Regions from separate parts of the Pseudomonas sp. GD03842 genome, predicted to be linked through region 1. Evidence: riboswitches for the same ligand, from Rfam matches in the RefSeq annotation. Region 1 holds a riboswitch; each other region holds the start of a gene.
The links. Region 1 has a riboswitch for cobalamin ahead of N5D61_RS01800 (CbtB domain-containing protein). Riboswitches for the same ligand answer to the same signal wherever they lie in the genome.
Positions count from the first base shown of each region.

Region 2: linked by a shared signal. The riboswitch ahead of cobO (cob(I)yrinic acid a,c-diamide adenosyltransferase) and the one ahead of N5D61_RS01800 (CbtB domain-containing protein) in region 1 are both predicted to bind cobalamin.
Region 3: linked by a shared signal. The riboswitch ahead of N5D61_RS01220 (ABC transporter substrate-binding protein) and the one ahead of N5D61_RS01800 (CbtB domain-containing protein) in region 1 are both predicted to bind cobalamin.

Region 1 is NZ_JAOCEA010000001.1:387,303-395,143, reverse strand. It holds gene cobN (cobaltochelatase subunit CobN) at 1-1,238, opposite strand, end outside; gene cobW (cobalamin biosynthesis protein CobW) at 1,242-2,306, opposite strand; cobalamin riboswitch at 2,430-2,650, opposite strand; cobalamin riboswitch at 2,776-2,991, shown strand; gene N5D61_RS01800 (CbtB domain-containing protein) at 3,086-3,271, shown strand; gene N5D61_RS01795 (CbtA family protein) at 3,283-4,002, shown strand; gene N5D61_RS01790 (cobalamin biosynthesis protein) at 3,999-4,445, shown strand; gene cobM (precorrin-4 C(11)-methyltransferase) at 4,512-5,258, shown strand; gene nfuA (Fe-S biogenesis protein NfuA) at 5,336-5,929, opposite strand; gene N5D61_RS01775 (acyltransferase) at 6,027-7,049, opposite strand; gene N5D61_RS01770 (fatty acid cis/trans isomerase) at 7,246-7,841, opposite strand, start outside.
Region 2 is NZ_JAOCEA010000012.1:181,968-189,808, reverse strand. It holds gene N5D61_RS18235 (AI-2E family transporter) at 1-510, shown strand, start outside; gene hda (DnaA regulatory inactivator Hda) at 818-1,522, shown strand; gene N5D61_RS18225 (NAD-dependent protein deacylase) at 1,525-2,304, shown strand; gene N5D61_RS18220 (NlpC/P60 family protein) at 2,371-3,060, shown strand; gene N5D61_RS18215 (C40 family peptidase) at 3,269-3,808, shown strand; cobalamin riboswitch at 3,947-4,144, shown strand; gene cobO (cob(I)yrinic acid a,c-diamide adenosyltransferase) at 4,250-4,861, shown strand; gene N5D61_RS18205 (cobyrinate a,c-diamide synthase) at 4,858-6,153, shown strand; gene bluB (5,6-dimethylbenzimidazole synthase) at 6,186-6,836, shown strand; gene cbiB (adenosylcobinamide-phosphate synthase CbiB) at 6,833-7,741, shown strand; gene cobD (threonine-phosphate decarboxylase CobD) at 7,734-7,841, shown strand, end outside.
Region 3 is NZ_JAOCEA010000001.1:262,210-270,050, forward strand. It holds gene N5D61_RS01210 (ABC transporter ATP-binding protein) at 1-659, opposite strand, end outside; gene N5D61_RS01215 (iron chelate uptake ABC transporter family permease subunit) at 656-1,687, opposite strand; gene N5D61_RS01220 (ABC transporter substrate-binding protein) at 1,684-2,700, opposite strand; cobalamin riboswitch at 2,825-3,021, opposite strand; gene N5D61_RS01225 (aspartate/glutamate racemase family protein) at 3,178-3,909, opposite strand; gene N5D61_RS01230 (aldo/keto reductase) at 4,182-5,177, opposite strand; gene N5D61_RS01235 (ATP-dependent Clp protease proteolytic subunit) at 5,348-5,905, shown strand; gene N5D61_RS01240 (hypothetical protein) at 5,944-6,099, shown strand; gene N5D61_RS01245 (general stress protein) at 6,163-6,348, opposite strand; gene N5D61_RS01250 (hypothetical protein) at 6,628-6,966, shown strand; gene N5D61_RS01255 (harpin HrpZ family protein) at 7,018-7,841, shown strand, end outside.

The DNA of each region.
Region 1 (7,841 bases):
ATGTTCAGCGCGGCCGCAGGCGTATCCAGCCCAACACCGTTACCGATGCGCCCGTCCCGGGTCGGGTAGTTGGCCAGGATCAGCGCGACCCGCTTGTCGGCGTTGGCAGTGCGCGCCAGGGTGACCCAGCGCCGCGCCAATTCGGCGACGAAATCCATCCGCTCGGGCTGGGCGCGGTAGCAGACCACGTCAGCCTGGCTGCGCTCGCTGCGCCAGGCCAGGTCCTTGAAGCTGATCGGTCGGCTGATGATCCGACCATCCAGTTCGGGCAATGCGATGTGCATCGCCAGGTCCCTCGGCCCCAGCCCTTGGTCACTGGCGCGCCACCCCGGTTCGTTGTCCTGTGCGCAGATGGCCTGGATCACCGGGACATTACGACGGAACGGTCGTAAATGCGGCGCTTCGGGTGTCGACTGGGCGAACCCGGTGGTGTTGAGGATGATCTCGCAACCCGCTTCGTCGAGCCAGTCCTGCACCGCGTCTAGGCAGGCGGGCTCTTTCAGGCTGGCGACCGCGATAGGCAGCGGATTGAGCCCCTGTGCCACCAGGCGCTCGCAGAAGATGTCGATGAAGGCGGTATTGGCCGCTTGCAAGTGGGAGCGATAGAACAGCACGGCAGCCACTGGCTGATCGGTGCGCCACTCAGCCTGCCAATCAATCAACGCAGCGCGAGCCACTCGAGGGTGGTAAATAGCGACGCGGGGCAACACCTGCGGGGCTTCCCAGGGGTAATCCCTACCCAGCCAGCGATCGGCCAGGCAATTGAACAACTGCAGCGCGTTGTGTTTGCCCCCCTGACGCAGGTAGTGCCACAGGCGCTCGCGATCCTCCGACGGCTCAGTGCTGAGCTCACTGAGTTCGGGGTCCGGGCGGTCATCTCCCGGCACCATGATCAGTTTGACGCCCTCGCCCTTTCTGGCACCCGCAGCCAGCTCCACCAGCCGCTCGACCCCATAGCGCCAGTAGCCGATCCCGCCATGCAGCGACAGCAGAATCACTTTGGCGTGGCGCAGCACCTGGTCGACATACAGGTCCACCGAGGCGTGGTTCTGCACCTGCATCGGATTGGCCAGCCGCAGCGTGGGGTAATCTTCCGGCAGTTGCTGTGCGGTCTCTGCCAGCAGGGCCAAATGGGAATCACCGCTGCACAGGATCACCAGCTCGGCAGGCGTCTGGCCGAGGTCGGCGATGCTGTCGTCGGGCACGAACCCGCCGGGCTGGGTGCGCAGCAGGTGCATGCCTTACCCCTGAATGGCTTGGCGCAATTGAGCTTCGAGCACGGCGGCGTCCAGGTCCTGGCCGATCAGCACCAGGCGGCTTTCGCGGGCCTCGTCGGCTTTCCATGGCCGGTCGAAGTGCTTGTCGAAGCGCGTGCCGACACCTTGCACCAGCAGGCGCATGGGCTTGCCGGGAATGGCCACGAAGCCTTTTACCCGCAGAATGCCGTGCTGCACGACCGCTTGCGTCAGGGCGTCGAGCAACAGCGCTTCATCGGCTTGCGGCAGCGCAATGGAAATCGAGTCGAAGGCATCGTGATCGTGATCGTCGTGGTCCTCGCCGTCGTGGTGATCGTGGTGCGTCTTGCGCCCGTCGATGTGCAATTCTGACTCGGCACCCAGCCCCAACAGCACAGTGAGCGGCAGCTGCCCTTTGCTGGCCTCGACGATTTTCACCGCCGCAGGCAGCTCTTCGGCGACTTCCGCCCGCACCGCAGCGAGCGCGGCGGCGTCCAATTGATCGGCCTTGTTCAGAATCACCAGATCCGCGCTGGCCAATTGATCGGCGAACAGCTCGTGCAGGGGCGATTCGTGGTCCAGATTGGGATCGAGCTTGCGCTGGGCGTCCACTTGCTCCGGGAAGGCGGCGAACGTGCCGGCGACCACCGCCGGGCTGTCGACGACCGTGATCACCGCATCGACGGTGCAGGCGTTGCGGATCTCCGGCCACTGGAAGGCTTGGACCAACGGCTTTGGCAGCGCCAGACCGGAAGTTTCAATGAGGATGTGGTCCAGATCGCCGCGACGGGCGACCAACTCCTGCATCACCGGGAAAAATTCTTCCTGAACGGTGCAGCAGAGGCAGCCGTTCGCCAGTTCGTACACCCGCCCGGTGGCCTCTTCCTCGGTACAGCCAATGGTGCATTGCTTGAGGATGTCGCCGTCGATACCCAGTTCGCCGAATTCGTTGACGATGACCGCGATGCGACGCCCCTCGGCGTGGTCGAGCATATGGCGTAACAGGGTGGTTTTACCCGAGCCGAGGAAGCCGGTGACGATGGTGACGGGGAGTTTGGCCAGTGTTTTCATGATTGCCCTCGGGCACAGCGGCGGGCAGACAGGACGAGTACTGCGGGCCGCTGTCGCTGTGGACAGGCGCGCCGCTCGATTCGCCACCGGATCACCCCGCCCGGTTGTAATGAGAATGCGTGGACGTTTCGTCCGCTTCGAGGCAGGTCTCCTGGCTCACGGCGGCGCAGCACTGGCTGAGCCAGTGGCGGCGCATTCATCGCGCCTTCCCGCTCGCGCAGTGGCTGTGCAATGAACATGACCGTTTACAGTTGCGGGGGCAGCTGTGGCATTGACCACATTCCCTTCTTAGCGCCGGTGCCCAGGCAAGGCCGGGCCGGCGAACCTCGACTGCGCAAGGCTACGCAGTGGGCGGGCCGAGGTCAATGTGCATCCGGCAGAGGCTGGCAGGGTCACTGCGAGCCCACCTCACTCGAAGTGTCCGTTGGCGACGACGCGGCCAATTGACGGTTGCGCGCCGCCATGCTCTCCTACACACCTTGTTACGGGTGCCCTTCACAGGGTGAAACGGGAAACCGGTGCGTGCAGAGGGCGACTCTGCGCAAGTCCGGTGCTGCCCCCGCAACGGTAAGCGAGCGAAGGATCAGATCCACTGTGTCGGTCAGCGATATGGGAAGGCGATTCTTGAAGGCATCTTCGGTGCCCCTCGCAAGCCCGGAGACCGGCCCGACATTGACACCTGACAAACCCGCGGTGGGCGGGCGCTGTTGAGTTCGCGACTGACGACCGTCCGTGGCTCGCTTGCGCCTTCCCTACGCCAACACCACGAGGGAACCGCCATGTCGATCAGCACCGCCAGCCATACCGCCTCTTCTACCAGCACCTTGACCCAACGCCTGACCGCCGCCATCAGCGCCATGGTGCTTGGCGCCTGCCTGGTCTACTTCGCCGGTTTCTCTCACATCGCGGCCGTCCACAATGCCGCCCACGATACCCGTCACAGCTCCGCCTTCCCTTGCCATTGAGGTTCGCTCCCATGTTCAAGCGTATCGCTCAAACGGCCGGCTTCACCGGGCTGCTCGCGGCCCTGATCCTGACGTTGCTGCAAAGTTTCTGGGTCGCGCCGTTGATCCTCAAGGCAGAAACCTACGAAAAGGCTCCGGCCGCCGAAATGCATGAGCACGCGGAAGGCGCCATGAGCGGCCATGTGCACGATGAGCAAGCCTGGGAGCCGGAGGACGGTTGGCAGCGTGTCCTGTCCACCACCGGTGGCAACTTGGTCGTCGCGGTCGGGTTCTCGCTCATGCTGGCGGCGCTGTACACCTTGCGCGAGCCCGCTGGCGTTCGTCAGGGCGCGCTGTGGGGGTTGGCCGGTTACGCGGTGTTTGTCCTGGCGCCCACGCTGGGCTTGCCGCCCGAGTTGCCCGGTACGGCAGCGGCTGACCTGACCCAACGACAGATCTGGTGGATCGGTACGGCGGCATCCACGGCCGTCGGACTGGCATTGATCGTGTTTGCCCGCAGCGGATTGTTGAAAGCGCTCGGCGCCGCGATTCTGGTGGTGCCGCACGTGATCGGCGCACCGCAGCCGCAGGTGCATGCCGCGCTGGCGCCCGAGGCACTGGAGGCCGAATTCAAAGTGGCTTCGCTGTTGACCAACGCGTTGTTCTGGGTGGCGATGGGCCTGATCAGCGCGTGGTTGTTCCGCCGCCAGGACGCCCGTCAGACCCAAGCCGGTTTAGACCCTGCAATATGAGCGCACGCCCTCCTCGACCGGTCCGCGTGATCGGCCTTGGCTGCCAGCGCGGTTGCCCGGCGGAGGTGTTGATGGGGTTGGTCGAAGTCACGCTGCTCGAACATCGGATGGCCCTGAACGAGATCACCGCCCTCGCCTCCATCGACACCAAGTCCACGGAGGCCGGGTTGCTTGAGCTCGCCGAACACCTTTCACTGCCGTTGCATTTTTTCGATGCGGGGCAATTGGTGGCTTTCGAATCCCGCCTCAGCCACCGCTCGCAGGTCTCCTTCAACCACACTGGCTGCTACGGGGTGGCCGAAAGTTCGGCCCTGGCGCTGGCCACCCACCTGAGTCACCAACCCGCCGAGTTGGTGATCGAACGCCGCCACAGCACGCGTGCGACCCTGGCAATGGCCATTAGCCGAGCCCAGGTTTCGCCTTCCTCTTCACTACACGCTTAGCCCGACGTCTTCGCGAAACATGAGGTTCAAAGGGGTCGGCCCCTGCTTCAGCCCTTCGGAGTTTCAATGACTGTTTTTTTCATCGGTGCAGGCCCTGGCGATCCTGACCTGATCACCGTCAAAGGCCAGCGTCTGATCCGCACCTGCCCGGTGATCATCTACGCCGGCTCGCTGGTCCCACCCGCCCTCTTGGAGGGGCATCGAGCGAGCCAGGTGATCAACAGCGCGGCGCTTCACCTCGATCAGATCATCGCCTTGATGAAATCCGCTCATGCACAAGGCCAGGATGTGGCACGGGTCCATTCGGGCGACCCTAGCCTCTACGGCGCGATCGGTGAACAGATCCGTTGCCTGCGCACGCTGAACATTCCATTCGAAATCATCCCGGGGGTCACTGCCACGGCAGCGTGTGCGGCCTTGCTCGGGACCGAACTGACGCTGCCGGACATTTCCCAAAGCGTCATTCTGACCCGATACGCCAACAACACCGCCATGCCCGAAGGCGAATCGCTGCACGAGTTGGCTCGGCACCGGGCGACCATGGCCATTCACCTGGGGGTCAAGCACTTGGCGAACATTGTCGCGGAATTGACCCCGCATTACGGCGCCGACTGCCCGATTGCCGTGATTCATCGGGCCAGTTGGCCTGATCAGGACTGGGCGCAGGGAACGCTGGCAGACATCGAAGAAAAGGTGCGAGCCAAGGGCTTCCGCCGCACCGCGCTGATTCTGGTAGGCCGGGTGCTGGGCAATGAAGTGTTCGGGGAGTCATCGCTGTATCGCGCCGGCCATGCGCATCTGTTCAGGCCTTGATGCCAGCCATGAGCGCCACCTGACGCAAATGAAAATGCCCCGACGAGTCGGGGCATTTTGCGCAATTGAGCCGCCGATCAGTAGTAGGCGTTCTCTTTCTGCGTATGGTCGGTCACATCGCGCACGCCGGACAGCTCAGGAATGCGCTCCAGCAGGGTGCGCTCGATGCCTTCCTTGAGTGTCACATCGGCTTGGCCGCACCCTTGGCAACCACCTCCGAATTGCAGCACCGCAATGTTGCGCTCGTCTTCCTCGATCACGTCGATCAGCGTCACCTGACCGCCATGGCTGGCCAGGCCGGGATTGATCTCGGTCTGCAGGTAATAATTGATGCGCTCGTTGATGGGGCTGTCGGCGTTGACCATGGGCACTTTGGCGTTCGGCGCCTTGATGGTCAGTTGACCGCCCATGCGGTCGGTGGCGTAATCCACCACCGCGTCTTCCAGGAACGCTTCGCTGAACGAGTCGATCCAGGCGGTGAAGCTTTTCAGGCCGACGGCCTTGTCTTCCGGTTTCTCTTCGCCGGGCTTGCAGTAAGCGATACAGGTTTCAGCGTATTGGGTGCCAGGCTGGGTAATAAACACGCGGATGCCGATGCCAGGGGTGTTCTGCTTTTGCAGCAGATCGGCCAGGTAATCGTGGGCGGCATCTGTAATCGTAATAGCGGTCATGAAATTTCCTCGCAGACGTGGGGCGGAGTTTACGCCATTCCACGGCAACTGACAAAGTCCCAGTAATTCGCTCAGGTAATAGTCCCAATCACCATTCTCAACGCGCTGCGGTACCCTGCTCGACCGTTCTCCTGCGGTCCAGCCAGCCCTTGAGGCGACGGTACAGACCTTTCTCGATCCATTCGTAACTCAGCCACGCCCCCAGGGCGATGATCGGCACACACACGGCAAACGCTGCGTAGGGGTTCAGGCCATAGCGCTCGGTTGCCAGCCAGCCCCCGTACAGCACCAGTACGTGCAACAGATACACCGAATAGGAGCAATCACCCATGGCTTTGAGCAGTCGGCTGCCGCGCAGGTAAGGCTCCAGCGACAGGCACGCCACCACGATGACCGCACTGGGCAGCCCCCAGTTGATGATGCGAAGGTCTGGCGGCAATTGCTTGATGGTCAGCAACGCCGCGCCGATGGCCAGCAGCGGCAACCACAAGCGCTCGGCGATCCAGCCACGGCGGTACAAGATACCCACGCCGATCCCCAGCAGGAATTCGTAAACAATGTCGTTCCCGTAAAACCGGCTGACCAGCCCCGAGCGCCCCAACACGTCGGTCACCGCCACCAGGGCCGCGGCGATGATCAACGGGCGCAAGCGTTGCTGGAACAGGAACACCATGGAAAACAGCACGTAGAACAGCATTTCGTAGTTCAGTGTCCAGCCGACGTTCAGCGTGGGGTACAAGCCATAGCCGCCAGGGTTTTCCGAAGGAATGAACAGCAGCGACAGGACAAAGCTCTGCCAATCGACCACCTGGTGAGGTAACAACGGATGGGCCATGACCACCAGCAGCCCCATGGCCAGTGTGTAGAGCCAGTAGGCCGGGACGATGCGAATGATGCGATGGAGCATGAAACGGCGAGCGGGAATGTCCTTGTCGACGGTGGAGAGGTAGATCACCAACCCGCTAATGACGAAAAAGATATCGACGCCCACGGCGCCTTTCTCGGTGAAGAAACGGCCAATCGGGCCGCTGGGATGGAAGTCGAAAAAAATCTGCATGAAGTGGTGACATACAACGACCCACGCGGCGAGTGCCCGCAGGGCTTGAACCGAAATCAACATCTGCAACCTCTTGCTCACACCAGTTTGACCCGCGATCTCAGCCTTCGAAAAGGCCCAGGTCTCGCGGGGGCGACTCAGGGGTCGGAGTCGATGTCGGGCAAAAGGTTCGCAGGCACTGACGGGCTGCATAATGGCTGCGAGCCATGATTTATCAGGATTTTTCGGTCAATCGCCCGCCGTGCGCCCGCTTCGGGTGTCAGAGATTCTCGTACCGATTCATGTCCAGCACGCCCGCCTCCTGAGGTTCGGTTTCCTGGATGTACCGGTCCAAATCGTGGAAATAGGTCCAGAACAGCGGGTGGCTGCGCCGCACGCCCCAGCGCTCGACGATTTTCTCGAACGCATCCTTGTGGCCGCGAGCCTGTTCCATCGCATCGACGAATGCAGGGACTTCATTGGCCGGAATGTTGAACATGAAATTCGGGTAGCTGGTGAGGACACCTGGGTAGATGGTCAGGTTGTCCAGCCCCGGCTCGTAGCGGTAGGCCTCGCCAAGGAGGAATGCGACGTTGGTGTGCGCACGGTTGCGCAGCATGCTGTAGACGATGCGCTTACCCGTGCCGTCCTGGATGCGTAACATCGTGGCTTCAGGCAATTGATCGATGACCCTGAGCCCTGCAGCCGGCCTTGCCACCAAGCGGCTGAGTGCCTGCTCCACGTCACTGAACACCGGCCCGATACCGGGACGTGAGCAGTACGCGCCGGAACAACGATTGATCGGGTCAGGTGCGACGTTGAGCGTGCCCGCGCGTTCGATCAACTTGCGTTCGAAATCACGCTGAGGGGCCTTTT
Region 2 (7,841 bases), on a different contig from region 1:
AAGAAGATCGTAGCCCTGGCTGACGAATGCCACGAAGTGCTAGGCGCGTTCATTCGCGGGCAACTGCTGGTAATGGTCGCACTGGGGGTCATTTACGCGGCCGGCCTGATGCTGGTCGGTCTCGAGCTGGGCCTGCTGATCGGCGTGATCGCCGGGCTGGCCGCCATCGTGCCTTATATGGGGTTCGTGATCGGTATCGGGTCGGCGATCCTGGCGGGCTTCTTTCAGTTCGGCGGCGACCTGTATCCGATGCTGGGCATCGTGGCCGTGTTCATGGTGGGGCAGGCGCTCGAAGGCATGGTCCTCACACCGCTGCTGGTGGGCGACCGTATCGGTCTGCACCCTGTGGCGGTCATTTTCGCGATTCTGGCGGGCGGAGAGTTGTTCGGTTTCACCGGCATTCTCCTCGCGCTGCCGGTTGCCGCGGTGATCATGGTTCTGGTACGGCACGTACACGACCTGTACAAGGATTCGGACATCTACGGTGGCATGGAGGATCCTGAGCTATAAGGGACCGATGCTCGCTTGCAGTGAAATGAGAGGGCTAAAGGGCGGGGCGGGTCGATCACAAGCCTGTGGCAACGAGGCCGCATGCCGGAGTCGACCTGCCCCCTTTCGTGATCTGACCGTGAACCGTAAGAGCAGGCGCATTGGGTCACCTGTCATGGCGCCGAATCCGGCGTCTTGCCGGGAGCGGATGCAACTCGTTGATTTTGCAGGCCGACTGGCGGATTGTGCGGCTGGCCTCTCGGGTATAAACTTTGCACACTTTACACAGAGGCCCCTTGGCGGTTCGTCATCGAACCGGTCAGCCAGCATGAAACCAGTTCAGCTGCCCCTGAGTGTGCGTCTGCGTGATGACGCCACCTTCATCAATTACTACCCAGGCGCCAATGCCGCTGCACTCGGCTACGTCGAGCGCCTGTGCGAGGCCGATGCCGGGTGGACCGAGAGCCTCATCTATCTGTGGGGCAAGAACGGGGTAGGGCGCACACACCTGCTGCAGGCTGCCTGCCTGCGCTTCAAGCAATTGGGCGAACCGGCCGTCTACCTGCCGATGGCCGAGCTGCTGGAAGAGGGCGTCGAGCTGTTCGATCACCTTGAGCAGTACGAACTGGTCTGTCTTGACGATCTTCAGGTCGTGGCGGGCAAGCCCGAATGGGAGGAAGCCCTTTTCCACCTGTTCAATCGCCTGCGCGACAGTGGTCGACGCCTGCTGATCGCGGCGTCCTGTTCGCCACGGGAGCTGCCGGTCAAATTGGCAGACCTCAAATCGCGCCTGACGATGGCACTGGTCTTTCAAATGCGGCTGCTGTCCGACGAAGAGAAGCTTCGTGCGCTGCAATTGCGCGCGTCTCGCCGCGGTTTGCACCTGACGGATGAAGTCGGGCATTTCATTCTGACTCGAGGCAAGCGCAGCATGAGCGCGTTGTTCGATCTCCTCGAGCAACTCGATCAGGCCTCGCTGCAGGCTCAGCGGAAGCTGACCATCCCCTTCCTTAAAGAAACGCTCGGCTGGTGACGCTGCCAGAGGTGGACCCGGCGGTGGTGCAGCAGACGGTCGCCGCCCTGCGCCGCGCGGACCGCATCCTGATCATCACGGGCGCCGGGTTGTCGGCGGATTCGGGTCTGCCGACCTATCGTGGTGTTGGCGGCTTGTACAACGGCCAGACCGACGATGGGCTGCCGATCGAAAGGGCGCTTTCCGGGCCGATGCTGCGACGTGATCCTGCCCTGTGCTGGAAATACATTGCCCAATTAGGTAGCGCTTGCCTGGGTGGACAGCCCAATGCGGCGCATTTTGCGATCGCACAACTGCAGCGATATAAGCCGGAATGCTGGGTGCTGACTCAGAACGTTGACGGTTACCATCGGGCGGCGGGCAGCCCGCCCGAACGGTTGATCGAGATTCATGGGCAGATCGCACCGCTCTACTGTCAGTCCTGCGGCGCGCAGGACCCGGAGCTGAGCGCTCACTTGCAACGTGCGCTGCCGCCGTTGTGCGCGCATTGTGAGGGTGTCCTCAGACCGCCGGTCGTCTTGTTCGAGGAGATGTTGCCGGAGCTGGCATTGAATGTGCTGTATGCAGAGATGGCAAAAGGCTTTGACGCTGTACTCAGTGTTGGAACCACGGCCAGTTTCCCGTACATTCACGAGCCGCTGGTGCGAACGCGAATTACGGGAGGCTTTACCGCTGAGATCAACCCTTCGCCGACCGATCACTCCAGGCACATGGACGCTGTTATGAGGTGCCGAGCCTTAGATGTGATGGGGACACTGGCAAGTCACATTTGTTTCGATTGAATTTGCAAATGACGACGATTGAAGGCATAGTCTCGGCTTCTTTACACCTTAGCCACGGTCGTGCCCATGCTGAATCGCTTCGCACCCCTCGTGCCTCTCGCACTCGTGACCCTGCTGTTCGGCTGCGCGGCCCAGATGCCAGCATCGCAACAGCAGGCGCAGATTCCACCGTTCAAGGACTCTGCCACCGCTCAAACCGCCAACCGCGCTGGGTATTCGGCATCCGCCCTGGATGACGAAATCGCCACCGAAGACGAGCTGGCGCAGTTTGCCGACAACAAACCTTATCAATTGCCCCTGCTGGCCGACAGTATTCTGGAACGTGGCAAGTCGCTGATCGGCACCCGTTACCGGTTCGGCGGCACCTCGACCGCCTCCGGCTTCGATTGCAGCGGCTTCATCGGTTATCTGTTCCGTGAAGAAGCAGGCATGAGCCTGCCACGCTCTTCTCGCGAGATGATCAACATCGATGCCCCTCTGGTCAAACGCAACGACCTCAAGCCTGGTGATCTGCTGTTCTTCAGCACCGCTGGCCGTGGTCGTGTGAGCCACGCGGGTATCTACCTGGGTGATGACCAGTTCATTCATTCCAGCAGCCGTCGCAGTGGCGGTGTACGCGTCGACAGCCTCGACGATGCGTACTGGGCTCGGACGTTCATCGAAGCCAAGCGTGCGTTGGCCATGGCACCTTCCCATGTGCCTGAAACGACGACTGCGATGACCTCGACTACAATCAAGCGCCAACATCGTAAATAACCGTTGTTACCGGGTTTGGCCCGGACTGTGAAACGTCGCGATACGGGTTTGGCAAGGCAAGACAGGCGAAAGGGCCGGGTTTGGATGTTCGGCCCCGGTTTTTTTGCTGTTTTACCGGGCTGGCACCGAACGCAGCCGATTCTGCGCAGTCTTGAATGAACCCGGCTCCCGGCAGAGCAAGCCGCATCCTATGAAGGTTGTTGTGTTTATGTCGTATACGGTTCGTCTGGCTGTAGCTTCTTTGGCGGTATTACTGGCAGCGTGCTCCAGCCATCCTCCGCCCTCTCCACCGAAGGTCGTTTCCCGGCCTGTGGTTTCCGCTCCCTCTCAATTTTCTTCGCCTGTCGCTGATGACGTCTTGTTGCGCGCCATTGGGCTGGTGGGGACACCGTACCGCTGGGGTGGCAACACGCCTGATTCCGGCTTCGATTGCAGCGGCCTGATCGGCTATGTCTACCGCGATGCCGCGGGGATCCTGTTGCCGAGGTCGACGCGCGAGATGATCAGCCTGCGGGGCCCGGACATCGATCGCAGCCAGCTACAAACAGGGGATTTGGTATTTTTTGCCACCAACGGCGGGTCGAACGTGAGCCACGCCGGTATCTATGTCGGTGAGGGGCGGTTCGTTCATGCGCCGGCCACCGGTGGCACGGTCAAGCTCGACAGCCTCGACAAGCCGTATTGGCAGAAGGCCTGGCTGAACGCCAAACGGGTGATCCAGCCTTCGAACCTGGCGCGCAGTAACTGAGCTGCTCAAGTGCACTGTGTCGGTTTGCTGTTGCGCCAGCAGCAGGCCGGCCTGGTGCCGACAGGGGATGCCCAAGCCAGCGGCTTTCAGCGACAGACGCACGACGCTTTGATTGACGCTCCGTAGTCAACCCTCTAACCTTCGCCGATTGTTTCAGGTGCCCGAGAACACGGGTGAAACAGGGAAGCCGGTGCGAACGCTCTGCGATCCATCCCGGCACTGCCTCCGCAACGGTAAATGAGCCAAGGCCCGCACAATGCCACTGTGTCCGAAGGACATGGGAAGGCGCGTGGTTTTTCATGAGTCCGGAGACCGGCCTGATCCATTCCACAGCATCACGGAGGGCGATGCTCTGCGCAGGCTCGATTCGTTTCGATGCCTGCCGCCAGTCATTGCGCGTGTTCTCCGTTTGCCACACCTGCCCTCAAGCGGAGAGCTGAGATGAGCGAATCCCCCGAACGTGACGAACGCCACCTGGCGCGCATGCAGCGCAAAAAGGCGGTGATGGACGAACGCATTGCCAGTGCGCCCAATGAGTGTGGCCTGGTACTGGTACTGACCGGTAACGGCAAAGGCAAGAGCAGCTCGGCGTTCGGCATGCTGGCGCGTGCCATGGGCCACGGTATGCAATGCGGTGTCGTGCAATTCATCAAGGGTCGCAACGCCACCGGGGAAGAGCTGTTCTTCCGCCGCTTTCCCGAACAAGTGCACTACCACGTCATGGGCGAAGGCTTCACCTGGGAAACGCAGGATCGCCAGCGTGATATCGCCGCTGCGCAGGCCGCCTGGGCGGTGAGCCAGACGCTGCTGCGGGACCCCGCGATCGGCCTGGTGATTCTCGACGAATTGAACATTGCCCTCAAACACGGCTACCTCGAACTGGACCAGGTACTCAGTGACGTACAGGCCCGTCCGTCCATGCAGCACGTGATCATCACGGGCCGAGGTGCCAAGCAGGAGCTGATCGATTTGTCCGACACCGTGTCCGAGATCGGCGTGATGAAGCATGCCTTCCAGGCCGGAATCAAGGCGCAGAAGGGTATCGAGTGGTGACAGAGCCCCGTCAGTGCCCCGCTGTTCTGATCGCCGCACCCGCTTCTGGCCAGGGCAAGACCACCGTCACCGCAGCGCTCGCTCGCCTTCATCGCAACCAGGGCCGCGACGTGCGCGTGTTCAAGTGCGGGCCGGACTTTCTCGATCCGATGATTCTCGAACGCGCCAGCGGTCATCCCGTGTATCAACTGGACATGTGGATGGTGGGCGAAGCCGAGAGCCGCCGTTTGCTGTGGGAAGCTGCCGCCGAAGCGGATCTGATTTTGATCGAGGGCGTGATGGGGCTTTTTGACGGCACGCCCTCCAGTGCCGATCTGGCCAGGCGTTTCGGCGTGCCGGTGCTGGCGGTCATCGACGGCACGGCCATGGCTCAAACCTTCGGTGCACTGGCATTGGGGCTGGCGCGCTATCAACCGGACCTGCCATTCGCAGGCGTGCTGGCCAACCGCGTCGGCACGGTGCGTCATGCTCAGTTGCTCGAAGGCAGCCTGACCGAAGGGCTGCGCTGGTACGGGGCGCTGTCTCGCGAGACCGCGATTGAGCTGCCGAGTCGTCATCTCGGGCTGGTTCAAGCCAGCGAACTCAACGATCTGGACATGCGGCTGGATGCTGCTGCAGCAGCACTGGCCGAAACCTGTGATGCAACCCTGCCGCCCGCCGTCACTTTCGAGGCCCCTGAGTTCGTCGCGGCAGCGCCGTTGTTGACGGGCGTGCGGATCGCCGTCGCCCGTGACGAGGCCTTTGCGTTCATTTACGGTGCCAGCCTCGATCTGCTGCGGGCAATGGGCGCCGAATTGTCGTTTTTCTCGCCGATCCATGATTCGCAGTTGCCGGAGGCCGACAGCCTGTACCTGCCTGGGGGCTACCCCGAACTGCACCATCTTGCATTGGGGCAGAACCGGCCGATGCTTCAGGCCATTCGTGCCCATCATGCTGCGGGCAAACCGTTGTTGGCCGAGTGCGGTGGCATGTTGTATCTGCTCAACGCACTGACCGACGTGCAAGGGCTGCGTGCCGAACTCGTCGGCTTGCTCGATGGCGAGGCGGTGATGCAAAAGCGTCTTGCAGCCTTGGCGCTGCAGTCGGTAGAGCTACCGGAAGGCGTATTGCGCGGGCACACCTATCACCACTCGCTGACCAGCACCGAGCAGGTGCCGATCACCCGTGGCATCAGCCCCAATGGTGGGCGCGGCGCGGAAGCGGTGTACCGCGATGGACGGATGACCGCGTCCTACGTGCATTTCTATTTCCCTTCCAACCCACAGGCGATGGCGGCGCTGTTCTTGCCATGACGGTCCATCCACCACGCCCGCTTGAGGGCGCCATGACTGACCCGGCTTTCAGCGAGCAGGAGCGCGCGGCGGTCTACCGGGCCATCGCCGAGCGTCGCGACATGCGTCATTTCAGCGGCGGCGAGGTCGCGCCGGCGCTGTTGGCCCGCTTGCTTGAAGCGGCCCACCACGCGCCCAGTGTCGGCCTGATGCAGCCTTGGCGTTTTATCCGCATCAGTGATCGCGCGTTGCGTGGGCAGATTCAAGCACTCGTCGAAGAGGAACGGCTGCGCACGGCGGAAGCGCTGGGCGAACGTTCCGATGATTTCATGAAGCTCAAGGTCGAGGGCATCAACGACTGCGCCGAAGTGCTCGTCGCAGCCCTGATGGACGACCGTGAGAAGCACATTTTCGGCCGTCGTACCTTGCCGGAAATGGACATGGCTTCGCTGTCCTGCGCCATCCAGAACCTGTGGCTGGCGGCTCGCGCCGAAGGGCTGGGCATGGGCTGGGTATCGTTGTTTGACCCGGCGGCGCTGGCCGACCTGTTGCACATGCCGACCGGATCGAAACCGTTGGCCATTCTCTGTCTGGGGCCGGTCGAGGCGTTTTACCCGGCGCCGATGCTGGTATTGGAAGGCTGGGCGCAAGCGCGTCCGCTGCAGGAATTGGTTTTTGATAACACCTGGGGGGTGAAGTCATGAGCGTGGCCCTGTTGAGTGTCGCCGGGGTGGCACTGGACGCGTTGCTGGGCGAGCCGAAACGTAATCACCCGCTGGTTGCGTTTGGTCGATACGCCGAGCGCCTTGAGCAACGCTTCAATTCCGGCGGTCGTGGTTGGCGCAGCCACGGCGTCACCGCCTGGTTTCTAGCGGTCGTGCCATTGACCCTTCTGGTGACGCTGCTCAGCGTGCTGCCGTACGTTGGCTGGCTGGTCGAGGTGGCAGCGTTGTACTGCGCCCTTGGCCTACGTAGCCTCGGCGAACATGTCGAACCCGTGGCACAGGCGCTGCGAGGCGACGACATCGAAGCGGCCCGCCAACGCGTGGGTTACCTGGTGAGCCGCCAGACGTCAGAGTTGGACGCCACCGAAGTGGCCCGCGCAGCCACTGAGTCGGTATTGGAAAATGGCAGTGATGCGGTGTTCGCGGCGATCTTCTGGTTCGCGGTGCTCGGTGCGCCTGGGGTGGTCCTGTACCGGTTGAGCAATACCCTGGATGCCATGTGGGGCTATCGCAACGAGCGCTTCGAACGGTTTGGCTGGGCGGCGGCAAAAATCGACGACCTGCTCAACTACCTTCCCGCGCGCTTGGTGGCCCTGACTTACGCGTTGTTGGGCAAGACCCGTCTGGCGCTGCGCTGCTGGCGCACTCAGGCGCCAAAATGGGACAGCCCCAATGCCGGTCCTGTGATGGCGGCGGGGGCCGGTGCACTGGGCGTCGAATTGGGAGGCGCTGCGATTTATCATGGCGAGCTGCATCAGCGGCCAACGTTGGGCGAAGGCGCTGCCGCCGATGCCGATGCCATCGATCGTGGCTGGAGCCTGGTACAACGTGGGGTCTGGCTGTGGTTACTGGTGCTGTGTCTGGGAGCTGAATTCTATGCTTGAGCACGGTGGGCGCTTGCGCGGCGCAGTCGCGAAGTACGGGATCGATCAAGCGGACTGGCTCGATCTTTCCAGTGGCATCTCCCCATGGTCATGGCCGATT
Region 3 (7,841 bases), 130 kb from region 1:
CTTCCACGCTCCATCACCGCCAGCCGATCACAGGCCAAGGCCTGATTCAGGTCGTGCAGGGCGATGATCGTGGTGACGGGCAGGCGATGCACCAGCTTGAGAATCGCCAATTGCTGCTGAATGTCCAGGTGGTTGGTCGGTTCGTCCAGCAGCAGAATCTGCGGCCGTTGGGCCAGTGCGCGGGCAATGTGCGCGCGTTGCCGCTCGCCGCCGGACAGCGTGTGCCAGGCTCGATCGCGCAGGTGTTGCAGGCTGACATCGGCAATCGCCTGGTGAACGATCCGGGTGTCCTCCTCACCCCAGGGAGCCAACGCCGACAGCCAGGGCGTGCGACCCAGTTCGACCGCTTGCACCAGGCTGATGGCATCGCTGGTTTCGGCCTGTTGCTCGACCACCGCCAGGCGTTGCGCGATGTGGCGGCGCGGGAGGGTCGTCAGCCGTTCGCCGAGCAATCGCACCTCACCTGTGGTGGGCACAGTGATGCCGGCCAACAGTTTGATCAGTGTCGATTTGCCGGAGCCGTTCGGGCCGACGACGCCCAGGTTTTCGCCGGCACGTATTGCCAGCTCGACCCCCTCGAGCAACGGCGTTCCTTTGATGCGGTAGCTCAGATCGAAGGCGGTGAGCACGCTGACCGCCTGGTCCATGGGAGCGTTCATCGGCTGCGGTTCCCCCGAATCAGAATCAGGGCGAAGACCGGAGCGCCCACCAGCGCGGTGATCACCCCGATTGGCAGCACCTGGCCTTTGATCAGGGTGCGTGAGACCACGTCGGCCGCGACAAGAAACAGCGCGCCGCTCAAGGCGCTCAGGGGCAGCAGCCGGGCATGCCGCACGCCGGTGGCCATCCGCACGGCATGAGGAATGACCAACCCGACGAAGCCGATCGAGCCGACGAGAGAGACCATCACGGCGGTGATCAGCGCCGTGCTCGCGATCAGCAGGATCTGCACCTGGCGCACCGGAATGCCCAGCGACGCGGCTGCGTCGGTGCCGAAGGTGAAGGCATCGAGCGACCGTCGATGCCACAGGCACACGCCCAGCCCGAGCAGCACCACGGGCACCGAAAGCGCCACGGCACTCCAGCGCACGCCACTCAGGTTGCCCAGCAGCCAGAACAGAATCCCACGGGCCTGTTCGGCATTCGCCGATTTGGTGATCAGCAACGAGGTCAGGGCGTTGAACAATTGTGAACCGGCGATGCCCGCCAGAATGATCTGACCGGTCGCAGGCTGGCCACGGGACACGCGAGCGAGCAGGGCGACCATGGCGAACGCGGCCGCGGCCCCGGCAAAAGCGCCCATGGACAAGGACACCGCGCCGCCGCCGACCCCGATCACCGCCACCAACACCGCGCCGGTGGAGGCCCCCGCCGAGATGCCCAGCAGGTACGGGTCGGCCAGGGCATTGCGCAGCAAGGATTGCAGCACCACACCAGACACCGCCAGACCGGCCCCACACGCGGCGGCGACGATGGCGCGGGTCAGGCGGTAATTCCACACGATACCTTCATCGATCGGATCGACGGCGAACCCCGCACCCCAGAGTTTGTTCGCCAGCACCTGAGCGATGATCGACACGCTGATGGGCGTCTCGCCGATGGCCACGCCCGCCAGGATCGCCAGGAGCAGCACCGCGCCGACCCACAGCCCATGGCCCAGCAAACGGGCGATGCTGGGCAGCTTCATGGCCCGGTGGTGGCCGCGGCCAGTTGTTCGATGCCGTCGAACAGCCGAATACCAGATTCCATCGCGCTGGCGTCCATGATGACGATGCGGTTGTTTTTCACCGCGTCCATGTTGCGGGTCACCGGATCGGATTTGAGAAAGGCCAGCTTCTTCTCGTGGTCGTCCGCCGGGTAACGCCGACGGTCCATGCGGGCGATCACCAGAATCGTCGGGTTGGCCTTGGCAATGGTTTCCCAGCCCACGGTCGGCCACTCTTCGTCGGACTGGATGACGTTCCGCATGCCCAGGGTGTCCAGCATGAAATGGGGGATGCCTTTGCGCCCGGCCACATAGGGGTCGCTGTGCAGATCGGGGCTGGAGAACCAGAACACCGCCGAAAGAGGCTCGGCATTTCGACGCCGGGTCTGCTCGACGGCATCGGCCAGACGGCGTTTGTATCCCTCGATCAACTGCTCGGCGCGGTCCTGGACATCGAAGATCTGCGCTTGTTGCCTGATGCTCTTGTACAGCGTATCAACGCCAAAGGCCTCGGTGCGCGTGCCATCGGCACCGACCCGATTATTCTTCCCCTCGCAGTCCGACGGCAGAATGTAGGTGGCGATGTTCAGGTCCTGGAACTGTTGCCGGGTGCCCACGGCACCTTGCGGGCCGACCATCCACTCGAACTGCACGGGCACGAAGTCAGGACGCTTGCCGATCACCGATTCAAAGCTGGGGGCGTTGTCGGCCAGGCGCTCGATCCGGGCGTTCTGCGCGCTGAATTGGGGGAGGGTGTCGTTGAACCAGAGCGAGGTGCCCACCACCTGCTGGCCAAGGCCCAGTGCGTAGAGCATCTCCGTGGCCGCCTGGCCAATGGTCACGATACGATGCGGGGCGTGAGCGAACGTCAGCGGCACGCCGCAGTTGTCGATGGTCAAGGGGTAGTGCGTAGGGGCGGCAATGGCAGCGGACATGAACAGTGCGCTGGACAGCGTCAGACCGGTGAACAGCACGGCAAGGGGGCGCAACGACATCAAGGCGTCTCCAGTGGACCTGTTGAAGGGCGCAGGCACTGGAAAGCACATCCGATAGGCTCCACGCGAGCGGAGGCGGCGCAGAGTACGCAGACGGAAGTCCTTCCCCGGACACCCCGCCGGTGAATGATTGACGCTGGCCGGCAGGTCTCCTGACTGGCGCGTCGTTGCCTCGCTTCGGCCTTCCCGGTGTGAACCAGTGGCAATCGGGAAGCAGGGCTCAGCGCCTACAGTTGCGGGGACAGTTCCGTTTCAGCCTCACGCCGAGGCTGTTGGATTCCCTATTAATTCCGTGTGGAAACCGGCGGGGGGATACTAAACGATTTGCGGCCGACCGAACACGTCGATCTTGCCGCCTGATCGCGATTGCTCAGCCGTACGACGGCGTCAACGGACCTGCCGGTTGCAGGGCACGACACGGGTGTGAGGCCCAATGGCCCCCCCGAGGCGGCGGACCGGCCGCAGCCTGCATAGCCGTCATTGGACGGGAAAGTTGAACGGCCAGCCTGACACGCGTTTCGGGCGCGGCGTGGCATAGGTGCGCACCTTGGACGTCTTCAACCCCAGCCGCACCAAGGATTCGGCCAGCGCCACCGCAGCCGTCACGCCATCGACCACCGGCACCCCGGCGCGCTCGCGGATCAGTTGCTCCAGCCCGGCCATGCCGCCGCACCCCAGGCAGATGACTTCGGCCTTGTCCTGTTGAACGGCCTCGACCGCTTGCTCGGCGATTGCGTGCAGTGCGCGATCCGGGGCTTGCTCCAGTTCCAGCACGCTCATGCCGCTGGCGCGAACCGAGGCGCAGCGCTCGTAGACCCCGGCCAGTTTCAGTCGGTCTTCGATCAGCGGCACGGTGCGGTCCAGCGTGGTGACAACCGAATAGGCATGGCCCAAGAGCATGGCCAGACTGGCGGCCGCTTCGGTAATGTCCACCACCGGCACCTCAAGCAACTCCTGCAAACCTTCTCGACCATGCTCGCCATAGCCGGCTTGTATCACCGCGTCATAAGGTTGATCGTACGACAGCACCCGGTCCATCACGGCCAAGGCGGCCAGGTAGCTCTCGAAATTGCCCTCCACCGATTCGGCGCCGAAGCGTGGGGTCAGGCCGATGATTTCGGTGCCCGGGGAGGCGACGCTGCGCGCCTGTTCGGCGATGGTCTGGGTCATCGATTCGGTGGTGTTGACGTTGACGATCAGAATTCGCATGAGCGGCGGCCTCGCGGTAGGACAAGATTGAGCGGTGTGCACGATTTATAGGCGCTATGTATACAGGGCGAGGGCAAGGCTAACCCAACGCACGCGGTTTGTGGGAACGGAATCGAGGTTGGCGCACGAGGGGGAGGGAGGTCAGCGCGTTGGATGGCACATGAACCCAAGGCCTTCGCTCAGGTGTGTCAGCCGGCAGCGCCGTCATGACAGCCCATCGCGCCAGACATATTGAGCTGGAGCCAAACTGACTCCAGCGCTGTGAGAGGCGGTCAGAATTTGCTTGGCACGGGCGCCTGGCTGGCAATGAAGCCCTGATCGCGCATGGCCTGCCAGAATCCGTCAGGCACCTGGGCCTCGACCGCGGCCACATCCTCGGCAATCCGCGAGGGGCGGCTGGCCCCGGGAATCACCGCAGCGACCAAGGGGTTGGCCAGCACGAACTGCAACGCTGCGGCTTTGATGTCGACCTGATACTGCCGAGCGATCTCCTGTATGTGCGCCACTTTGTCCAGCATGGCCTGGGCAGCGGGCTGGTACTCGAAATGCTTGCCGCCGACCAGCACCCCCGAACTGTAAGGCCCGCCCACGACGAACTCGGCGTTGTGTTCGCGCGCCTTGGTGAACAGGCGTTGCAGTGGCTGGTCGTGATCGAGCAGCGAGTAACGTCCGGCCAGGAGAAAACCATCGGGTTGTGCTTCACTCAAATCCAGGGTGAGTTCACAGGGTTCGACGCGGTTGACGCCCAGTCCCCAGGCCTTGATCACGCCTTCCTCACGCAGGCGCGTGAGGGTACGGAAGGCGCCGGTACGGGCGACATTGAAATGCTCGATCCACTCATCGCCGTGGGCGTCCTTCGCGATGTCATGAACGAACACGATGTCCAGCCGGTCGGTCTTCAGTCGTTCAAGGCTGGCGTCGATGGAGCGCAAGGTGGCGTCGGCGGAATAATCGGTCAGGATCTTGTTCTTCAAACCGTCCGTGAACGGACCATTGCGCGGTTGCGTGTCGAGTGCCTCGGACACCAGCCGGCCCACTTTGGTACTGAGGGTGTAGGCGTCCCGGGGCAGGTGAGTCAGCGCCCGGCCAAGGCGCTGTTCGGACAGACCGGCCCCGTACAGCGGCGCCGTATCGAAATAGCGAATGCCTTGGTCCCACGCCGATTGCACGGTGGCGGCGGCTTCTTCTTCGCCAATGTCGCGAAACATGTTGCCCAACGGAGCCGAGCCGAAACCCAGGCGGCCGATGATCTTGTCGTGCAGACTCATGAGAGTGTCCTGTCTGGCGTCATGAAATACCGGCCGACGAGCGGAGCGGCATGGGTAAAGATCCTCGTGCGGGGCGGGAGTTCGACCGGAAGGGCAAATGCAACTTTTCCCGAGCGCGTGGCTTCCAACTTCACACGCGGTTTCGATAATCCGGAAAGGGAGGGCAGTCGATGAGTGAACACATCGTCCATTTCCATTGTGGGGTCGATCAAGCCAGCACCGAGCATTTTCGCGACCGCTGTCTGGAGGCCCTCGACAAAGGCGCCACGGGCCTGTTGCTGAACCTCTCGACCGCCGGTGGCAGCACCGCGCTGGGTTTTACCCTTTACAACTTTCTCAAGTCGCTGGCGGTGCCGATCCGCGCGTTGAACAGTGGCAACATCGAATCGATGGGCATCGTCATGTACCTCGCCGCCAATGAGCGAATCGTCTGTCCTCACTCGCGCTTTCTGATCCACCCCATGAGCTGGTACTTCAATCAGAGCTCCGTGGACCATTCGCGGATTCGCGAGTACTTGCGCAGCCTGGACAACGACCTGCAGCGCTACGTGAACATCTATTCGAGCGAAACCCAGGGTGCCCCGCAGCCGCTGGACATTGGCCGCTGCCTGTCTGCCGAGGAAAAGGTGATCAGCGCCGAGGAGTCCATTGCCTGCGGCATCGCTCATCGGGTCGAACAACTGAAATTTCCCGAGGACGCCGTCCACTGGACGGTGACGGGCAACTGAACCGCCGCACTGACCGAACCGACACAAAGGAGCCTGCCATGCAACACACCCTGCACACAGCAATGCACACGGCGCCGGACGCGCCGGACGAAGAAGATCTGGAAGTGGACGTGGACAATGATCCCGGCAATGAAGACCCGGGTTCGCAGTTCGATCGCGATGCTACTGTGCCGTTGATCGATCCTGACGAATGAGGGTTGGCCCAAACTAAAAGAGCGAGAGCTTTCGCCCTCGCTCCTTGCGCTGATCGTTATCGATCAGGATTTGCGCCCTGCGCCGCCTTGTGGCATCGAGCCACCTTTCTTGTTGGCGTCGGATGCTTTCTGCCGGTCGTCGGCCACGTTGCTGCCGCCCGAAGCCTGGCCGCCTTTTTTGCCTGCTTCAGAGGCTTTCTGACGATCGTTCGCGAAGTTCCCAGGGTTCGATTTTCCGGTATTAGCCATGATTACGTACCTCTTGTTATGAGAAGGGCGAGTCATTCGGCTCGCCTTTATTCGGATGGATCAAGCGGCAGTTGGTTTAAACAAACGGCGTACAACCGGACAGACGGATGGAGTGGCCAGTCGCCTCCTTTCCGAACGCGCGCAGCGTGGCGCAACGTCTCAGCCTCCCTCCATCACTGCCTGAAAAATTATGCCCGCGAGGGCGGAACCGATTCAGACCTGGGTGCCACCCATCGACACCAAGCACTTTCGCTGGTGATGACCCCAGGAGTAATCGACATGCCAGGTATTAACCCGATTTCGATGGCAGGCAATTTTGTAAACGGCGCGATCAACGGTGGTGGCCAGATCGCTCAGCAGTTGGCCGGTGCTCACTCCAACCTCGACCAGGAGAAAAACATCGCCGACTCGAGCGGCCCCTCCAAGGCCGAGCAGGCGCAAAGCGCGGCTACCGAGAAGGCCGATGCCAGCCAGGCGCGCCTGATCGCCATGCAGACGGAGGCCGACATCCGCAAGCAGACCAATGATGTGCTCAGCGCCATTCGTTCCGGCAAGGAAGACAGCGCGAACAAGGCAATCAGCGCCGAGGCGCAGAACGCCAAGGGCATCAGCTACTGATCATCGCGCGCCCCCTGAACAAGGGGGCATCCACCTGACGTTGGAGGTTTCATGCTTAGTCTCAATGCCAGTCTCAACCCGCTGCAGAACGCTCACATCGGTACCGCCCTTTCCACGGGCAGCATCGGTGGGCAGCACGGCCCGCAGCAGTCCTTGAAGGATGTCATCAACCAACTGGCCGATGCGCTGACCCAAGGCGGTCATCTGGACCAGGACTCGCCGTTGGGCAAGATGGTGGGTGACCAAATGAAGAAAATGAACCCGCTCGCCGCAATGATGGGAGGGGGCTCGCCGGACATGGTCAAGGCGGCCCTCAGCGACCTGATCAAAGACAAGCTGGGTGACAATTTCGGCGCGGCGGCGGATTTTGGCCTCAGTGGCGGCGCGGGCAAACCAGACCTGATGAACCAGGTGCTCAACGGCCTGGGTAAAGCTTCGTTGGATGACCTTCTCAGCAAGCAGGGTGATGGAACGAAGTTTTCCTCTGATGACATGCCGCTGCTGGACAAGGTCGCGCAGTTCATGGACGAAAACCCGAGCAAGTTCCCGGCGCCGGATTCCGGTTCCTGGAAAAACGAGCTGAAAGAGGACAATTTCCTCGATAAAAGCGAGACCGGTGCCTTCCGGGCGGCGCTGGACATGCTCGGCGGCCAGCTCGAACAGCAGCAGAACGGCGTCAGTGACAGCAGCGGCCCGCTGGGTGGTCCGCTCAGCAGCCCACTGGACCTCGCGCCTTCCGGCGGGCAGTCCGGCCAGAACGCTGTTCAGGAGCTGGGCCAGTTGCTCGGTGGCTTGATTGAAAAAGGCCTGCAAGCCACGCAGGGCGGTGGCGAAGGCATCACCGGCCAGAACCCGCTGTTTGCTCAACACGATCT